4 regions of the Pantoea sp. PvP021 genome follow, and region 1 is predicted to be linked to each of the others. Evidence: predicted binding sites of a transcription regulator. Region 1 holds the regulator's gene; each other region holds the start of a gene.
What was found. The regulator PurR, encoded in region 1, represses purine synthesis genes. The targets are predictions, from matches to a motif close to CANGCAAACGTTTGCNTG.

Region 1 (4,312 bases):
TTCGGCATCTCGGCACGAATGTCCGGGTTCTGCAGAATATCCACGTAAGCAAAACGCTCACCGCAGGCTGACAGCGCCTGCACCGCCTGTGCAGAGAAACCGCAGCTTGGCAGTTTCGGGGAACCTTTCATGTACAGCAGGATCGGGTTTTCTGCGATCTGGCGCTGAATTTTTTCTACAGTACTCATAATTGCCTTCCTTAATTCGTCACATCGTGTTTGTTTATTGTAGCGACTTCGCAGCGTGACTGAAAACGAGATTTTGATCGCTGCCCGATTAAATCGCCATCATTGTTAAGTCCTGCTCCGGGACACCTGAATTCCTGATTATTAACAGCAGGTAACAGATTAATAATTCGTAATAATTTCGTTGATATAAGACGCTGAAAATGTTCATTTTCAGCACAATTGCGTGGGTTGCAAAGATTAATATTAAAAGGCATTACAGTTTTTAAAAGAACTGGACTAGAATGGCCTGGGCGCTGATCCTGGATCAGATTAATCTCAACTTTGTCGCGGTGCGTAGTGGCCCTGACAACTTAACTAATCAACGGACTATGCGTTTAATCATTACGTTTTTCATGCTGGCCTTTGCGCAACTGTTTTTCAACATCGCCGCTGCGTCGCCTCACGCGCCGGTGAACGTCAGTACGCATAAAGCAGAGAAAAAGAGTGCGCGCGACGATGAGCGTCGCAAGCGTCGCCCGGTCAAAACGGTGACGAAAAAGACTCGCCTCAGCCCGGTTCAAAAACTAAAAACAAAAAAACTGAAAAAAGTCGAACTCGCCGCGAAACAGACGCCTGCTAAGAAGACCTCGCTAAAAACCGCCCGTCTCAGTAAGAACAAAGAGAAAAAACGTTATGGTCATCAGCGCCTGCTGAAAACCGCAGAGGTCACTACCAGCGAGACCGGCACGATTAAGATGAGCAAATCTCACCGTCAGCGCTACCAGAAGGCCCGCGAAACCGCGATGACCAAGCTGATGGGTCAGTTGGGTAAACCCTATCAGTGGGGCGGCACCTCTCCCCATACCGGTTTCGATTGCAGCGGCCTGGTCTGGTACGCCTATAAAGATCTGGTGAAGTTTAAGATCCCACGTACCGCTAACGAGATGTACCACCTGCGTGATGCCGCGCCGATCAAGCGTGAGTCGCTGGAGAAAGGCGATCTGGTCTTCTTCCGTATCAATGGACGCGGTACTGCGGACCATGTCGGCGTTTACCTGGGTGATGGCAAGTTTATCCAGTCGCCACGCACCGGCAAAGATATTCAGATCAGCGCGTTAGGAGAAGATTACTGGCAGCGCCACTATATTGGTGCCCGTCGGGTGATGACGCCAAAAACCATACGCTGAGCAGCAGAACAACCAGAAGAGAGCCGGGATAATCCCGGCTTTTTTTTAGTGCAGAATAGCGGTAAAACTAAAGGCCACAATCATCAGCAGACAGCCCGCGGTGGTCATTAAAGCCAGTTTAAGATCGGTACTCATTGCTTGCTCCTTAGTCACACAATTAGTAGGGGTATCGCATTTTCCCACAGGGCCCGGTAAAAATCTCGTTTTATCCGTTCAGCCTTGTTAGAATCCCGCCTTTGTTGCGCAACGCGCGCAACCCTGATTCCGTTTGCGCACGTTTTCAGGCGCTTTTACGCCGCCAGCGGCCTGTTTCCTGGCCATGAAAGCTGCATCTTTGCGGAAAAAACCCTGAGCAGACGCAAACGTTTAACACTACGCTTATCATAGAGTTAGATAAGCACTGGAGTCCGATTTTCATGGCAACAATTAAAGATGTGGCGAAACGCGCTGGCGTCTCAACGACCACCGTTTCGCACGTCATCAATAAAACCCGCTTTGTGGCTGAAGAGACGCGCAACGCGGTCTGGCAGGCGATTAAAGAACTGCACTACTCGCCGAGCGCCGTGGCGCGCAGCCTGAAAGTGAATCACACCAAAACGCTGGGCCTGCTTGCCACCTCCAGCGAAGCGCCCTATTTCGCTGAAATTATCGAAGCGGTTGAAAATCACTGCTTTGACAAAGGCTATACGCTGATTCTGGGTAATGCGCATAACGATCTGCAAAAACAGCGCGCCTATCTCAGCATGATGGCGCAGAAACGCGTCGATGGGCTGCTGGTGATGTGCTCTGAATATCCGGACGATCTGCTGCAGATGCTGGAAGAGAACCGCAATATCCCGATGGTGGTGATGGACTGGGGTGAATCGCGCGCCGACTTCACCGACACGGTACTGGATAATGCTTTCCAGGGCGGCTATCTGGCGGGACGCTATCTGATTGAACGCGGACACCGGGATATTGGTGCTATCCCCGGTCAGATGGAGCGTAACACCGGTGGCGGACGTCATGCCGGTTTCCTGAAGGCGATGGAAGAAGCGGGTATTCAGCCACGCGCCGAGTGGATTGTGCAGGGTGACTTTGAGCCGGAGTCAGGCTATCAGGCGATGCAGCAGATCCTGTCGCAGAAGCAGCGTCCGACGGCGGTGTTCTGTGGCGGTGACATCATGGCGATGGGCGCGATTTGCGCCGCCGACGAGATGGGTTTGCGCGTCCCCCAGGATATTTCGGTGATCGGCTATGACAATGTGCGCAACGCCCGCTATTTTGCACCGGCCCTGACCACGGTGCATCAGCCTAAAGCCCAGCTGGGTGAGAAAGCGCTGGAAATGCTGCTGGACCGCATTACCAGTAAGCGCGAAGTGTCACAAACGATTGAGGTCCATCCCACGCTGATTGAGCGCCGTTCCGTGGCCGATGGCCCGTTCCGCGACTATCGCCGTTAATGCTCGCTTAACCACTCCTGATTAAGCGTTTGCGCATCACCCAGATAGCTGAGCAACCAGCCTGTCGCCGGTGATGCGCGATCCTCTGCCCAGCTGACGCAACATGGGCTGTCCGGAAACGCCACCGGCAGCGTCAGTTCAACCAGCTCGCCACTGTCGAGCAGCGGCCTGGCCAGGTGACCGGGCACCATCGCCACACACAATCCCGCCTGCACGCACTCCAGCCCGGTTTGCCACTCCGGCACCACCAGCCGGCGCTGGTTATCCAGCGTCCATGTCATACGACGCGGCAGTGCGCGAGAAGTATCTTCCAGCACCAGGGAGGGCCAGCTCCGCAGCGTGTCATCATCTATCTGGCTCGCCTGCGTCAGAGGATGGTCGGGCGCAACCACGCAGCGCCAGTTAAGTGTGCCCATATCCCGAAAAGCAAAACGTCCGCCCACCGGTATCGCCTGCGTGGCACCAATCGCCACTTCCACCCGGCCATCGGCCAGCGCATCCCAGACGCCGTTAAAGACTTCATAGCTGATAATCAGCTCCATATCGGGAAAGTGGCGATAGAAATCTTTGACCAGTTGTCGGGTGCGCTGAGGTTTAGCGATACGGTCAACGGCTATGCTTAGCTGGCCGCGCCAGCCGTTAGCCAGCTGCTGACACTGTCGCCGGGTGGCAAGCATTTTTTTGATGACGCTACGTCCTTCCCGGACAAAATGCTCACCCGCCGGGGTCAGAACCACTTCGCGATGCTGCCGTTCAAATAGCGGTACCGCCAGCCAGTTTTCCAGCTGACGCACCGTATAGCTGATGGCAGAGGGCACCCGATGTAACTCCTGCGCGGCGGCGCTGAAGCTCCCCCCGCGGGCGACAGCGTCAACCACTTCTAATGCATATTCTGACCACATAATCTGCCTTCAAAAATTTTAACAGCAATCGGCAAATATTACCGTTTCACAGCAGCAAACGCACCTTTTACACTCTGCCGCGTTTATCCTGCAAAAATGAGAATCAGATGTTGTCGAATAAAGGGTTTATGCCCTACCTTGCCCTGCTGAGCATGCTGGGCTTTTTAGCCACTGATATGTACCTGCCCGCCTTTGGTGCGATGCAGCAAACCTTTAACACTTCACCCGGTCTGATCAGCGCCAGTATGAGTCTCTTCCTGGGCGGCTTCGCCGTGGGTCAGCTCTTCTGGGGCCCCCTCTCCGATCGCATCGGTCGTAAACCGGTGCTGCTGTCCGGACTGGCCATGTTTGGCGCTGGCTGCGCAGGCATGCTGTGGGTGAATGATATCTATCTGATGCTGGCGCTGCGTTTTGTCCAGGCGATTGGCGTCTGTGCCGCTGCCGTAAGCTGGCAGGCGCTGGTGGTGGATCGCTATCCTGCAGCGCGCGCTAACAAAGTCTTTGCCACCATTATGCCGCTGGTTGCGCTCTCTCCGGCGCTGGCTCCGCTGCTGGGTGCCTGGCTGATCGGCCACTTCCACTGGCGTTCGATTTTCCTGGTGCTGACCCTGATT
Region 2 (4,312 bases), 500 kb from region 1:
ATCGCTGACTTTGATCCAGTGATGTTCGCTTTTGTAATCTTCCGCGTTAAAGCCTTTCACCGCGCTCTGCTTCAGGATGCGGCGTTCGCCGGTATCCATATCCAGTTCAAACAGCGTGGTCGGCGTGGTCATCGACGAATAGCCGTAACGCAGTTTGCTGGTGCGCGGCGTCGGATTGTAGGCCAGCCAGGTCACATAGGTCGGATCGTCAAAGGCGATGCCGCTGGTTTCACCGCTGGCCCAGTTGATCTGCCGCAGGCTGGTCAAGCCGCGCTGGCGCTCCTCGACCACCAGCCAGTCCCGAAACAGCTGAAAATCTTCCATCACTACCTGTTCACGTGCCGGGATCAGGGTTTCCCAGCGTGACTCGTCCAGATAGCGGCTGCGGTACAGCCCGAAGTTTTCGCCTTCCCGGTTGGATCGAATGAAGAACTGATGATCGTAGTGGTCGATGCTGTACTCATGATCGTGGCGGCGCGGCAGAAACACATGGGGCTGCGCGTCGGGGAAGTTCGCATCAATCAGCTGAATTTCGCTGGTGTTGGTGCTGTAGAGGGCAATCATGATCAACTGCTTGGAGGTGGTCTTATGTACGCTGAGATGATAAGTGTCATCCTGCTCTTCATAGACCAGCTGGTCGTCGAACTGCGGCGTACCCAGTTCGTGTCGCCACACCTGATAAGAAAGCAGCGTCTGCGGGTGTTTTCGCACATAGTAGAGGGTGCGCGAGTCGTTACCCCATGCGAAGCTGGAAGAGGCATTGCTCAGCACTTCAGGGTACCAGCTGCCACTCTCCAGGTTACGGAAGCGGATGCCATATTGCCGGCGAGACAGGAAATCTTCAGCCAGCGCCATGACAAGGTTATCCGGACTGATATGCAGCGCGCCCATGGTGTAGAAATCACTGTGCGAGGCGCGCTGGTTGGCATCCAGCAGCAGGCTCCACTCGCCAGACTCATCGCTCGCGGCAGGCTGGCGGTAATAGGCCGGGTATTCGTTACCGCTCTGATAACGGCTCTGATAACGGTAGCCATTTTTCACATAGGGCACTGAGTGATCTTCAGGCGGCAGCCGATCGATAATCTCTTTTAATACCCGGTCCTGCAGTGGCTGCTGTGACGACATGATTTTTTTGCCGTAGTTGTTTTCGGCACGCAGGTAATCAAGGACCTCGCTGTTTTCGCGCTTGTCGTCGCGCAGCCAGTAGTAGTCGTCAACGCGCGTCTCGCCGTGCAGCGTCATCTCATGGGGTATTTTTTTTGCGATGGGTGCTTTCATCCATCCGTCTCCGTGAACGTAATGATCTGTAAGCGTAACACTTCAGCAGCGGGAAGCCAGGTATAGGTTGAGAAGCAGCCGCTGGCGGATCACATCCTGTGACCCGCCAGCGGAATATCAGAGGGATTAACTGGCGGGTAAACGGGCTTTCTCAGCCTCAAGATCCTGCTGGATGCCGTCGCGGACATCCTGAGGGATTTTCAGCGCGTCGCCCAGCGCGGAGAGATAGCTGCGCTCCATGAAGTGATCAACGTCGATAGCGGCACAGCTCAGGAAGTAGAGCTCCAGCGCCTCCTCCTCGTTTTTCACATCGGCGGCCAGCCACTGCGGATCCAGCGGGCGGTTCATCGCTTTCTGGATCAGCTGTTCCGCTTCCTGACCGTAGCCGGACTGATGAATATTCTGCTCAATGGCTGCCCGTTCCTGATCGTCAATGTGCCCGTCGCTTTTGGCGGCAAACACCAGCGCCGTCACCAGACGTTCAGCCCGCAGGTTAACCGGCGTCTGCGCCACGCCAAAGTCAGGTTCATTCTGGTGCGCTTCGCTGACCCGCTGCTTGTATTTGTTCCATAACACCGCGCCCGCAGCCGCACCGCCACCGATAATCAGCGCCTTGCCGCCATATTTTGTCAGCAGTTTTCGCGACGATTTACTGGCAATCAGCATACCGGCCAGGCCGCCCAGCGCACCCGGCGCCAGCATGTCGCTTAAGCCGCCGCCCGATTTGCCCTCACCGCCCTTCTTCGTCAGTACCGACTGAATTTGTTGCAACCAGTTATTCATCATCCACTCCTTTTAAGATGTCAGTCCGCTATCCTGACGAAAAGGATGTCAGGAAACGTCAGAGCGGGAAAAGTAAGGCAAAAGGTCGTGCCAGATGGACGAAAGATGAGAACGCAAACGTTTTCGTTTATACTTGCGCGCGAATTTTGACTGCTTAGGTGAAGAAATGACGACTCTCGGAACAGCGCTGCGTCCGGCAGCAACGCGTGTGATGCTATTGGGTTCAGGTGAACTGGGTAAAGAGGTGGCGCTGGAGTGTCAGCGTCTGGGTGTGGAAGTGATCGCGGTTGATCGTTACGCCGATGCCCCGGCGATGCACGTCGCCCATCGCAGCCATGTGATTAACATGCTGGATGGCGCGGCACTGGCTGCGCTGATTGCTGAAGAGAAGCCTGATTTTGTCGTACCGGAAATCGAAGCTATCGCCACGGAGACGCTGGTTGAGCTGGAGCAGCAAGGCCAGCGCGTGGTGCCGACTGCCCGTGCCGCGCGGCTGACCATGAACCGCGAAGGCATTCGGCGGCTGGCGGCTGAAGAGCTCTCTCTGCCGACCTCCCGCTATCGCTTTGCCGACAGCAAGGCGCGCTTTGATGAAGCGGCTACCGAAATCGGCTTTCCCTGCATTGTGAAGCCGGTAATGAGTTCATCCGGCAAAGGTCAGAGCTTTATCCGCGACGCCAGCCAGCTCGATAATGCCTGGGACTATGCGCAACAGGGTGGCCGCGCGGGTGCCGGACGCGTCATTGTCGAAGGGGTTGTCGACTTCGATTTCGAGATCACCCTGCTGACCATCAGCGCAGTCGATGGCATTCATTTCTGTGCGCCGATTGGTCACCGTCAGGAGGATGGCGATTACCGTGAATCCTGGCAGCCGCAGCAGATGAGTGATGTGGCGCTGCAGCGGGCACAGGATGTTGCCGCGCAGGTGGTTCAGGCGCTGGGTGGCTATGGTTTGTTTGGCGTTGAGCTGTTTGTCTGCGGTGATGAGGTGATATTCAGCGAAGTTTCGCCGCGTCCACACGACACCGGCATGGTGACGCTGATTTCGCAGGATCTGTCAGAGTTTGCGCTGCATGTGCGGGCGTTTCTCGGTCTGCCGATTGGCGCGATTCGCCAGTACGGTCCGTCAGCGTCCGCCGTTATTCTGCCGCAACTGACCAGCCAGAATGTGCAGTTTGTGAATGTCGAAGCGGCGCTGGGTGCCGGTCTGCAACTGCGCCTGTTCGGCAAGCCGGAAATCAGCGGCCAGCGTCGGCTGGGCGTGGCGCTCGCCAGCGGTGACAGCACCGATCAGGCGATTGCGCGTGCCGTTGCCAGCGCAGCAGCGGTCACGGTTCAGGGGTAAACGTGTGCGGTGAGCAGACGCTCACCGCCATAACTTACTTCGCGCCTTCAACAGCTTCGCGTGCCAGGCGGGTGATGCGATCCCAGTCGCCCGCTTCCAGCGCGTCGTTGGGCACCAGCCACGAACCGCCGATGCACAGCACGCTTTTCAGCGCCAGATAGTCACGGTAGTTCGCCGGAGAGATGCCGCCGGTCGGGCAGAATCGCACCTGCGGGAAGGGTCCGCCAATCGCCTGCAGCGCTTTAACGCCGCCGTTCGCTTCTGCCGGGAAAAACTTGAACTCGCGCAGACCGTAGTCCATACCGGTCATTAACTCAGAAACGGTGCTGATGCCGGGAATCAACGGTACCGACCCCTCAACCGCCGCTTTCAGCAGCGACTCGGTGACGCCAGGACTGATCACAAACTGCGCACCGGCATCGGTCACTTCCTGTAACTGCTGCGGATTAATCACCGTTCCCGCACCGACGATCGCATCCGGCACTTCTTTAATCATCGCACGTAAGGCATCCATCGCCACTGGCGTGCGCAGCGTCACTTCCAGCACTCTGACACCGCCTGCCACCAGCGCTTTTGCCATCGGCACGGCGTGTTCCAGTTTGTTCACAACGATGACCGGCACCACAGGTCCGGTGGTCAGAATCTGTTCTGCACTCGTTTTCCAGTTTTTCATCAGTTCCCCTTGCTTGATAACACCGGGATTGCGACCCGGTCATGGAGCATCGGCTCCTGCCCTGTAAATTGCGTCACTACCATACATGATCAGCTTCCTGAGCGTCTATCATCCTGCGACCATTTTGAAACGGCAGTTCAATTTTATTCGTGTTGGCTGGCCCGGATTAAGGGCGAAAAAAAAGCCCGCGTTGCGGGCTTCATCATCACTTTCGTTATTCGAACTCGTTCCAC
Region 3 (4,312 bases), 210 kb from region 1:
AATATTACGGTCGTCGCCAAGCGTCATTAATACAAACAGTTTTTCCCAGATATCTTTGCTGTTGCCGATGCGCAGTTGCTGCAGAGCAGAAACCGCCGGATCCAGCACCACAAAGTCCGCTTCTTTACCGACGTTGAAATTTCCGATCACGTGGTCGAGATCCAGCGCACGCGCCCCGCCCAGCGTGGCGTGATAGAAGGCTTCGGCCGCGCTGAGCCGGTAGTGCTGCAGCTGGCCCACCTTGTAGGCTTCGCCCAGGGTCTGCAGCATATTAAAGGTAGTGCCCGCCCCGACATCGGTGCCGATCCCCACTTTCACCCCCTGCTGCCAGCTGCGTTTCAGGTTAAACAGGCCACTGCCGAGAAACAGGTTTGAGGTGGGACAGAAAGCAATGGATGAATCGGTATCGTGCAGACACTGCCATTCGTTCTCTTCCAGATGCAGACAGTGAGCAAAGACGCTGCGGCGGCCGGTCAGCTGGTGATGATGATAAACATCCAGATAGCCTTCACGCTCCGGGAACAGTTCTTTGACCCAGGCGACCTCCTGCGGGTTTTCGCTGAGATGGGTATGCAGCCAGGTATCCGGGAACTCCTGACGCAGCTGCTGCACTTTTTCCAGCAGCTGTGGGGATGAGGTCGGCGCAAAGCGCGGCGTCAGGGCGTAGCTCAGGCGTCCGCGCTGGTGCCAGCGCTCAATCAGCGCCCGGGTCTGCTGGTAGCTCTGTTCAGGGGTTTCGATCAGGTTGTCGGGCGCATTGCGATCCATCATCACTTTCCCGGCAATCAGCCGCATGTTCAGCGCTTCGGCGGCGCTGAACAGCGCCTCCACCGATTGCGGATGGACGGTACCAAACACCAGCGCGCTGGTGGTGCCGTTGGAAAGCAGCTGATGCAGGAAGAAGGCGGACATCCGCGCAGCATGATCGGGACAGTGATACTGCGCTTCAACCGGGAAGGTGTAGTGATTCAGCCACTCCAGCAGCTGCTCGCCAAATGCGCCAATCATCTCTGTCTGCGGATAGTGAATGTGGGTATCGACAAAGCCCGGCACGATCAGTCTGCCGCGCAGGTCGATGACCGGATGTCCCGCCAGCATCGCCTCGCTATTCTCCCAGCTATCCAGCCCCACTACGCATCCATCACGCAGCAGCAGCACCGCATCCTCAAGATAGCGGGCCTGGCCGGCCAGGTCGTCGGGACGATCCACCACGCCGGTAAAGTCAAAGAAGCTGGCGCGTATCGCCGTGTCGGTTGCTGAAAGCATGGGTAGTCCTTTCTGAAAGCGCGATGTTATATCTGCAGATGATTATCTGAATAATCCTTTGCAACCTGCGTGCCAGAATTGAAATAGCATAAATTCTTTAAATATCAGTTAAATAAGCTAAACAGAGGGAAGTTGCGCAACAGATAAGGACTGAGATGGCATGGCAACCGTTTGCGGAACGGATGCAAACGGTTGCTACGCAATATTGCGCGCCCTGAACATTTTGAGTATGACGGGTTACCCGCAAACCTGCCCTTTAACGGTGCAATCTGCCCTGAAAAGGCGCAGCTGGCTACCCGTTAAAATCCGTTTACAGGTCAGGCAGTTTTTCCACGCGCAGAAGCGGAAATGAAATGCTATGGTGAAGCCATCGACTCTGAAAATGGCATAAGGAACAGTGAGATGATTATTTTTGTCACCGGTGCGACCGCCGGTTTTGGTCAAAGCATCACCCGTCGCTTTATTGAGAATGGTCATAAAGTGATTGCCACTGGACGACGGACTGAACGTTTAAAAGCGCTGAAGGATGAACTGGGCGAGAATATTTATACGGTACAGCTCGATGTGCGTAACCGTGCCGCCATTGAAGAGGCGGTGGCGCAGTTACCGGCGGAATGGCGCAATATCGACGTGCTGGTCAACAACGCCGGTCTGGCGCTGGGCGTCGAACCGGCGCACAAGGCCAACGTCGAAGACTGGGAAAACATGATTGACACCAACACCAAAGGCCTGGTCTATATGACCCGCGCCCTGCTGCCACAGATGGTGGAGCGTGATGTCGGTCATATCATCAATATCGGTTCAATTGCCGGCAGCTGGCCCTATGCCGGCGGCAACGTCTACGGCGCCACCAAAGCCTTTGTGCGCCAGTTCAGCCTGAATCTGCGAACCGATTTACACGGCACCGCGCTGCGTGTGACCGACATTGAACCGGGTCTGGTCGGTGGCACAGAGTTTTCCAACGTGCGCTTTAAGGGCGATGATGACAAAGCGGGTCAGGTCTACGAAGGGGCTACCGCCTTAACGCCGGAAGATGTGACAGAAGCCGTATACTGGGTGGCCACACTGCCTAAACATGTCAACATCAATAGCCTTGAGATGATGCCGGTCAGCCAGACGCTGGCGGGGCTGAAAGTGCATAAACCTTAACTCCCTGCAGCGCCAGCCCTCACGGCTGGCGTTACCCGCGTCCCCAGCCCATCACGATAATCAGCATGCCGCTGAATGCGATCAGAGCCCCGCTCCAGTCCCACACACTTAGCTTCACGCCATCCACCACCCGCAACCAGAGCAGCGCGGTAAGCACATAGACGCCACCGTAGGCGGCATAAACCCGTCCGCTGGCAGCGGGATGCAGCGTCAGCAGCCAGACAAACAGCGCCAGACTTGCTGCCGCAGGGAGTAGCAACCAGACTGAGCCGCCTTTTTTCAGCCATAACCACGGCAGAAAGCAGCCGGTAATCTCCGCCAGCGCGGTAATAAAAAACAGCAAGGCGGTTTTAATCAGCATCCTTACCTCTCCTTAACGTAAACAAACGACTCACTGCTGGTGAGTAAAGAAACGGCGATGATATACTAATAGCCAGGCCCATCAGGATGTTTTATTTGTCCGTCTGAACCCGGGCAGTGCTTACCCTCCTCACGTACACCCTGTACGCACCGGTTGTTATGCGCTGTCGGTGTTCAGACTTCTGCCTCAATGACCCCTGATGAGCCAGGCTCTAAGCATGCCCGCTGCAACCGCTGTCGTGGATGGCGATGTTTGCGTTAACTAAAGGATAGTGTGATGAAAAAAATGATCCCTGCCGTGCTGATGGTTCTCCTCTCCACTGCGGCATTCACTGCCACTGCGAATACTAATCGTCTGATTATCGAAGATGGCAGTTCCGCGCTGAGCAATGAAGCGGCGCGCCAGGATAAAGAGCAATGGAATGACACGCGCATGCTGCGCAACAAAGTGAACACCCGCGTCGAAAAAGAGTTTGATAAAACCGATCGTGCGTTTGATACCCGCGACAAGTGCGAGCAGAGCCTCAATCTCAACGCCTACTGGGAGCCCAACACCCTGCGTTGTCTGGATCGCCGTTCCGGTCGCCCGGTAGCGCCGTAAATTTGAGCTATAGTAATGACGGACGACTAACATAAGGAAGACGTGATGAAGCTACAGAGGGTTTTGTTAAGCGCGGCGTTATTTGCTCTGCCGCTGATGGCGCAGGCATCCTGTGAATCGGTAAAAACCGAAATCAGCCAGAAAATTATTCAGAACGGTGTACCTGAGTCGGGTTTTAGTCTCGACATCGTCGCCAACGATCAGGTTGATCAGGCGGGTGGCCAGGTCGTCGGACATTGTGAGAACGACACACAAAAAATTGTTTATAAGCGCTCAGGCAGTGACAACGAAGCCAGCGTACCTGCCAGTGCCGGCAGTTCGCAGGACTCATCTGCCCAGTAGTTCTGTTCAAATCAGGGCGACATCCTGTCGCCCTGCCTGTTAGTCCGCCTGTTCCGGCCGCTGACGCGGCATCATCCATGCCACACCCACCGCAAACAGCGCAATCACCAGTGCCACCACGAACACCCAGTGCAGTGAGGCGGCAATGGCTGCTGTCATCTGCTGCAGGGTTTCCGGCTGTAACTGCTGACGGCTGGGTTCGGACATAATCTTCTGCACCGGATCCTCGACCTGCGGCAAACGCCACTGCAGATTGAGATTCAGCACCGCGCCCATGATCGCCGTCCCTACCGCCGACCCGATCATCCGGCTGAACATAATTGAAGCGGTACAGATGCCGCGAATCTGGTAATCCGCCTGGTTTTGTACTGAAACCAGGAACGTGGTGCTGGTCATCCCCATGCCGGTACCGATCAGAAACGCCGTAAAGCCCGCCTGATAGAGTGAGCTTGTGGGCTGTAAAAACAGCAGCAAGGCACTGCCGGTCACCAGCAACAGCGCCCCAAGCTGGGCGGTGAAGCGGTAGGAGGTGTGCAGCATCAGTCTGCCGCTGAGGGTGCTGGCCAGCGGCCAGCCAATCGACATCATCGCCAG
Region 4 (4,312 bases), on a different contig from region 1:
CAACAGCCTGCGGCAGGGGTCGCTGGCGCTGGGCGCGACTCAGGCGGAAACCCTGTGGAACGTGGTGCTGCCGATGGCGGTGCCTGCCATGCTGACCGGCCTGATTCTGGCGGTGGCGCGTGCCGCCGGTGAAACCGCGCCGCTGATGCTGGTTGGCGTGGTAAAAATGGTGCCGGAACTGCCCGTCGACGCGGTGTTTCCTTATCTGCATCTGGATCGCAAGTTTATGCATCTGGGCTTCCAGATTTACGATCTGGCGTTTCAGAGTCCGAATATTGAAGCTGACCGGCCGCTGGTGTTCGCTACTGCGTTGCTGCTGGTGCTGATTATTCTGTCGCTTAATCTGCTGGCGATGGGCCTGCGTCACCGTCTGCGTGAACGCTATCGCCTTATGACTCAATAACAGGCTATGACTATGACGTCCGACACGGATATCGCGCTGACCGTTAACCAGCTGTCGCTGTGGTATGGCGAGCGCCAGGCGCTGCAGGCTATTTCGCTGCAGGTGCCGAAAAACAAGATTACCGCGCTGATTGGCCCATCCGGCTGTGGCAAATCGACGCTGCTGCGTTGCTTTAATCGCATGAATGATGTGATTGATCATTGCCGGGTCGAGGGTGAGGTGTTGCTGGGATCGCAGCCGATCCTGCGCCCTGAGCAGGATCTCTCGGCGCTGCGTCGTCGGGTCGGCATGGTGTTTCAGCGCCCCAATCCTTTTCCAAAATCGATCTATGAAAATGTGGTCTACGGGCTGCGTTTACAGGGTGTACGCGATCGGCGGGTGCTGAACGAAGCCTGTGAACGTGCGCTGCGCGCGGCGGCGCTGTGGAGTGAGGTCAAAGATCAGCTGTCACAGAATGCGCTGACGCTCTCGACCGGACAGCAGCAGCGGCTGGTGATTGCCCGCGCCATTGCGATTGAACCGGAAGTTCTGCTGCTGGATGAGCCGACCTCCGCGCTCGATCCCATCTCCACGCTGGTGATTGAAGAGTTGATGACCACGCTCAAGCAGCATTTCACGCTGGTGCTGGTGACGCACAACATGCAGCAGGCTTCTCGCGTGTCAGATTACACCGCGTTTATGCATCAGGGCGCGTTAGTGGAGTTTGATGAGACTGACCGTATCTTTACCGCGCCAAAACAGCGACGGACCGAAGATTATATTACGGGGCGCTACGGTTAAGTCAGTAACGGGAGCAGAGCAGGTTGTTATGTCAGACGGCTCAAAGGTTCCCTGAGCCTTTACCCCGACCGCCAGCACTTCAGGGGAAGCCCCGGCTTCCCCTGTCGCGTCAGTCGTTAGCATAACCCTGCGGCGGCAGCGGTTCGCCATCCAGCCAGGCTTGGCCGTCACGCATCGCCAGACGACCCTCAACAAACCAGCCGATTACCATCGGATAGATGGCATGCTCCTGATGCTGCACCCGCTCCGTAATCTCCGCTTCGCTGTCGCCGGGAAAAACCGGGACTTTTGCCTGCAGGATCACCGGACCCCCATCCAGCTCATCAGTGACGAAATGCACGGAGGTGCCATGTTCGCTATCGCCATTTTCCAGCGCCTGACGATGCGTATGCAGACCCGGATATTTCGGCAACAGGGAAGGGTGGATATTCAGCAGGCGATCGTGAAAATGGGCTACGAACGCGCTGCTGAGAATGCGCATATATCCTGCCAGCACAATCAGGTCTGGACTGTAGGCTTCGATTTCAGCGATGAGCTGGCGATCGAAGGCTTCGCGGTCAGTGAAGTCGCTGGCGGCAAGCGAGTGGGCAGGAATACCTGCCTCCTGCGCCCGCGTCAGGCCATAAGCGGCGGCGCGGTTGCTGAATACGGCAGCCACGCTGCCGTGAATCCGCCCGCTTGCACAGGCGTCAAGGATGGACTGAAGGTTACTTCCGTTGCCGGAAATCAGTACAACCAGCTTTTTCATCCGTTGATGACCACACGCTCTTCGGCATCAGACGCTTTAATCACGCCAAGCTTCCAGGCTTTCTCGCCCGCAGCCTGCATCAGCGCAATCGCGTTGTCCGCGTCTGCCGGACTCAGGGCGATGATCATGCCGACGCCGCAGTTAAAGGTACGGTACATCTCGAAACGGCTGACGTTGCCTGCCTGCTGTAACCAGCTGAAGACGGCCGGCCATTGCCAGCTCTTCTCGTCGATGACGGCCTGAGTGTTGTCGGGCAGCACGCGCGGAATATTCTCCCAGAAGCCGCCGCCGGTCAGGTGTGCGATAGCGTGCACATCGACCTGCTCAATCAGGCTCAGGATATTTTTCACGTAGATGCGGGTCGGTTCCAGCAGATGATCGGCCAGCGGTTTGCCTTCCAGCTGTTCAGCCAGCGGATCGGTGTTGCTGACTTCCAGAATCTTACGCACCAGCGAATAGCCGTTGGAGTGCGGGCCACTGGAGCCGAGAGCGATAAGTACGTCGCCATCCTGCACCTTGCTGCCATCAATGATCTCTGACTTTTCCACCACGCCAACACAGAAACCGGCCACATCGTAATCTTCGCCGTGATACATGCCTGGCATCTCAGCGGTTTCACCGCCCACCAGCGCACAACCCGACTGCAGACAACCTTCGGCGATGCCGGTGATCACCGCAGAGGCGGTATCCACATCCAGTTTGCCGGTAGCGTAGTAGTCGAGGAAGAAGAGGGGCTCGGCGCCCTGTACCACCAGGTCGTTGACGCACATCGCCACCAGGTCAACACCAATGGCATCGTGACGTTTGAGATCCATCGCCAGACGCAGCTTGGTGCCAACGCCATCGGTGCCGGAGACCAGCACCGGTTCACGGTATTTCTGCGGCAGCGCGCAAAGCGCACCAAAACCGCCCAGTCCACCCATCACTTCCGGGCGACGCGTCTTTTTCACTACGCCTTTAATACGGTCAACCAGAGCGTTACCAGCATCAATATCAACACCGGCGTCTTTGTAACTGAGAGAGGTTTTGTCGGTCACTGCGAGGTCCCCACGCGAGTTGCGGTTGGTGGTTTAAAATAAAGCGCGGCAATTCTATCAGTGCAGGCAAACGTTTGCGAGTCCGGGATTGCGCATCGGGCGATTTTCATTAATCCTCTATTTGTCCCGGTAAAACCCGCGGCTTTGCGCAAGAGCAGGTGGCGCGGAGCGTAAAAGGCGGTATAATCCCGCGATTTTTTTTAGCTCAACTCATTCCGGGAGAACACCAATGAAGATCGTGGAAGTCAGACACCCGCTGGTCAAACATAAACTGGGCTTGATGCGTGAGCATGATATCAGTACAAAGCGTTTTCGCGAGCTGGCGTCTGAAGTGGGCAGCCTGCTGACCTACGAAGCGACCGCCGATCTGGAAACAGAGCGCGTAACCATTGAGGGCTGGAATGGCCCGGTAGAGATCGATCAGATCAAAGGCAAAAAAATCACGGTGGTGCCGATTCTGCGTGCCGGCCTGGGCATGATGGAAGGGGTGCTGGAGCACGTTCCCAGCGCCCGTATCAGCGTGGTGGGTGTTTACCGTGATGAAGAGACACTGGAGCCGGTTCCCTATTTCCAGAAGCTGGTCTCTAACATCGAAGAGCGCCTGGCGCTGGTTGTCGATCCTATGCTGGCGACTGGCGGTTCCATGATCGCCACCATCGACCTGCTGAAGAAAGCGGGCTGCACCAGCATTAAAGTGCTGGTACTGGTTGCCGCACCAGAAGGGATTGCCGCGCTGGAGAAAGCGCATCCTGACGTTGAGCTTTACACCGCGTCAGTGGATCAGGGACTGAATGAGAAGGGTTACATCATTCCCGGGCTCGGCGATGCCGGGGACAAGATTTTCGGAACCAAATAAATCGCATAGCCGACCAGAGAGTCGGCTTTTTTTTGGCAAAAAAAAGATCCCCGAACGGGTTCGGTGTGGCTGCGAGGCTCACCGGCGTGCCTGCTGCTGTGCCAGAGCCGCGCGCCCTGGGGGATAAATAACACAAGGGGATAAATGATGACTCGTCGCGCCATTGGCGTCAGTGAACGACCGCCGTTACTGCAAACCATTCCACTCAGCCTGCAACACCTGTTCGCCATGTTTGGTGCCACGGTACTGGTACCGATTCTGTTCCACATCAACCCGGCGACGGTGCTGTTATTCAACGGCGTAGGCACGCTGATCTACCTCTTTATCTGTAAAGGCAAAATTCCCGCTTACCTCGGTTCCAGTTTTGCCTTTATCTCGCCAGTACTGCTATTGCTGCCGCTGGGTTATGAGGTCGCGCTGGGCGGATTTATCCTGTGCGGCGTGCTGTTCTGTCTGGTGGCGCTGATTGTCAAACGCGCGGGCACCGG

Region 2: the regulator PurR is predicted to act here: its motif matches at 2,172-2,189, upstream of purT (formate-dependent phosphoribosylglycinamide formyltransferase).
Region 3: the regulator PurR is predicted to act here: its motif matches at 1,427-1,444, upstream of guaD (guanine deaminase).
Region 4: the regulator PurR is predicted to act here: its motif matches at 3,032-3,049, upstream of purM (phosphoribosylformylglycinamidine cyclo-ligase).

Annotation. Positions count from the first base shown of each region.
Region 1 is NZ_JBSRXX010000001.1:948,614-952,925, forward strand. It holds gene ACVKSX_RS04355 (Grx4 family monothiol glutaredoxin) at 1-191, opposite strand, end outside; gene ACVKSX_RS04360 (C40 family peptidase) at 557-1,354, shown strand; gene cydH (cytochrome bd-I oxidase subunit CydH) at 1,400-1,489, opposite strand; gene purR (HTH-type transcriptional repressor PurR) at 1,771-2,796, shown strand; gene punR (DNA-binding transcriptional activator PunR) at 2,793-3,698, opposite strand; gene punC (purine nucleoside transporter PunC) at 3,806-4,312, shown strand, end outside.
Region 2 is NZ_JBSRXX010000001.1:446,259-450,570, reverse strand. It holds gene ACVKSX_RS01960 (prolyl oligopeptidase family serine peptidase) at 1-1,278, opposite strand, end outside; gene ACVKSX_RS01955 (tellurite resistance TerB family protein) at 1,405-2,061, opposite strand; gene purT (formate-dependent phosphoribosylglycinamide formyltransferase) at 2,228-3,406, shown strand; gene ACVKSX_RS01945 (bifunctional 4-hydroxy-2-oxoglutarate aldolase/2-dehydro-3-deoxy-phosphogluconate aldolase) at 3,441-4,079, opposite strand; gene zwf (glucose-6-phosphate dehydrogenase) at 4,294-4,312, opposite strand, start outside.
Region 3 is NZ_JBSRXX010000001.1:734,392-738,703, reverse strand. It holds gene guaD (guanine deaminase) at 1-1,266, opposite strand, end outside; gene ydfG (bifunctional NADP-dependent 3-hydroxy acid dehydrogenase/3-hydroxypropionate dehydrogenase YdfG) at 1,669-2,415, shown strand; gene ACVKSX_RS03350 (YnfA family protein) at 2,447-2,773, opposite strand; gene ACVKSX_RS03345 (DUF1283 family protein) at 3,053-3,376, shown strand; gene ACVKSX_RS03340 (DUF1161 domain-containing protein) at 3,422-3,718, shown strand; gene ACVKSX_RS03335 (MDR family MFS transporter) at 3,758-4,312, opposite strand, start outside.
Region 4 is NZ_JBSRXX010000011.1:144,631-148,942, forward strand. It holds gene pstA (phosphate ABC transporter permease PstA) at 1-403, shown strand, start outside; gene pstB (phosphate ABC transporter ATP-binding protein PstB) at 416-1,183, shown strand; gene purN (phosphoribosylglycinamide formyltransferase) at 1,293-1,931, opposite strand; gene purM (phosphoribosylformylglycinamidine cyclo-ligase) at 1,928-2,968, opposite strand; gene upp (uracil phosphoribosyltransferase) at 3,198-3,824, shown strand; gene uraA (uracil permease) at 3,972-4,312, shown strand, end outside.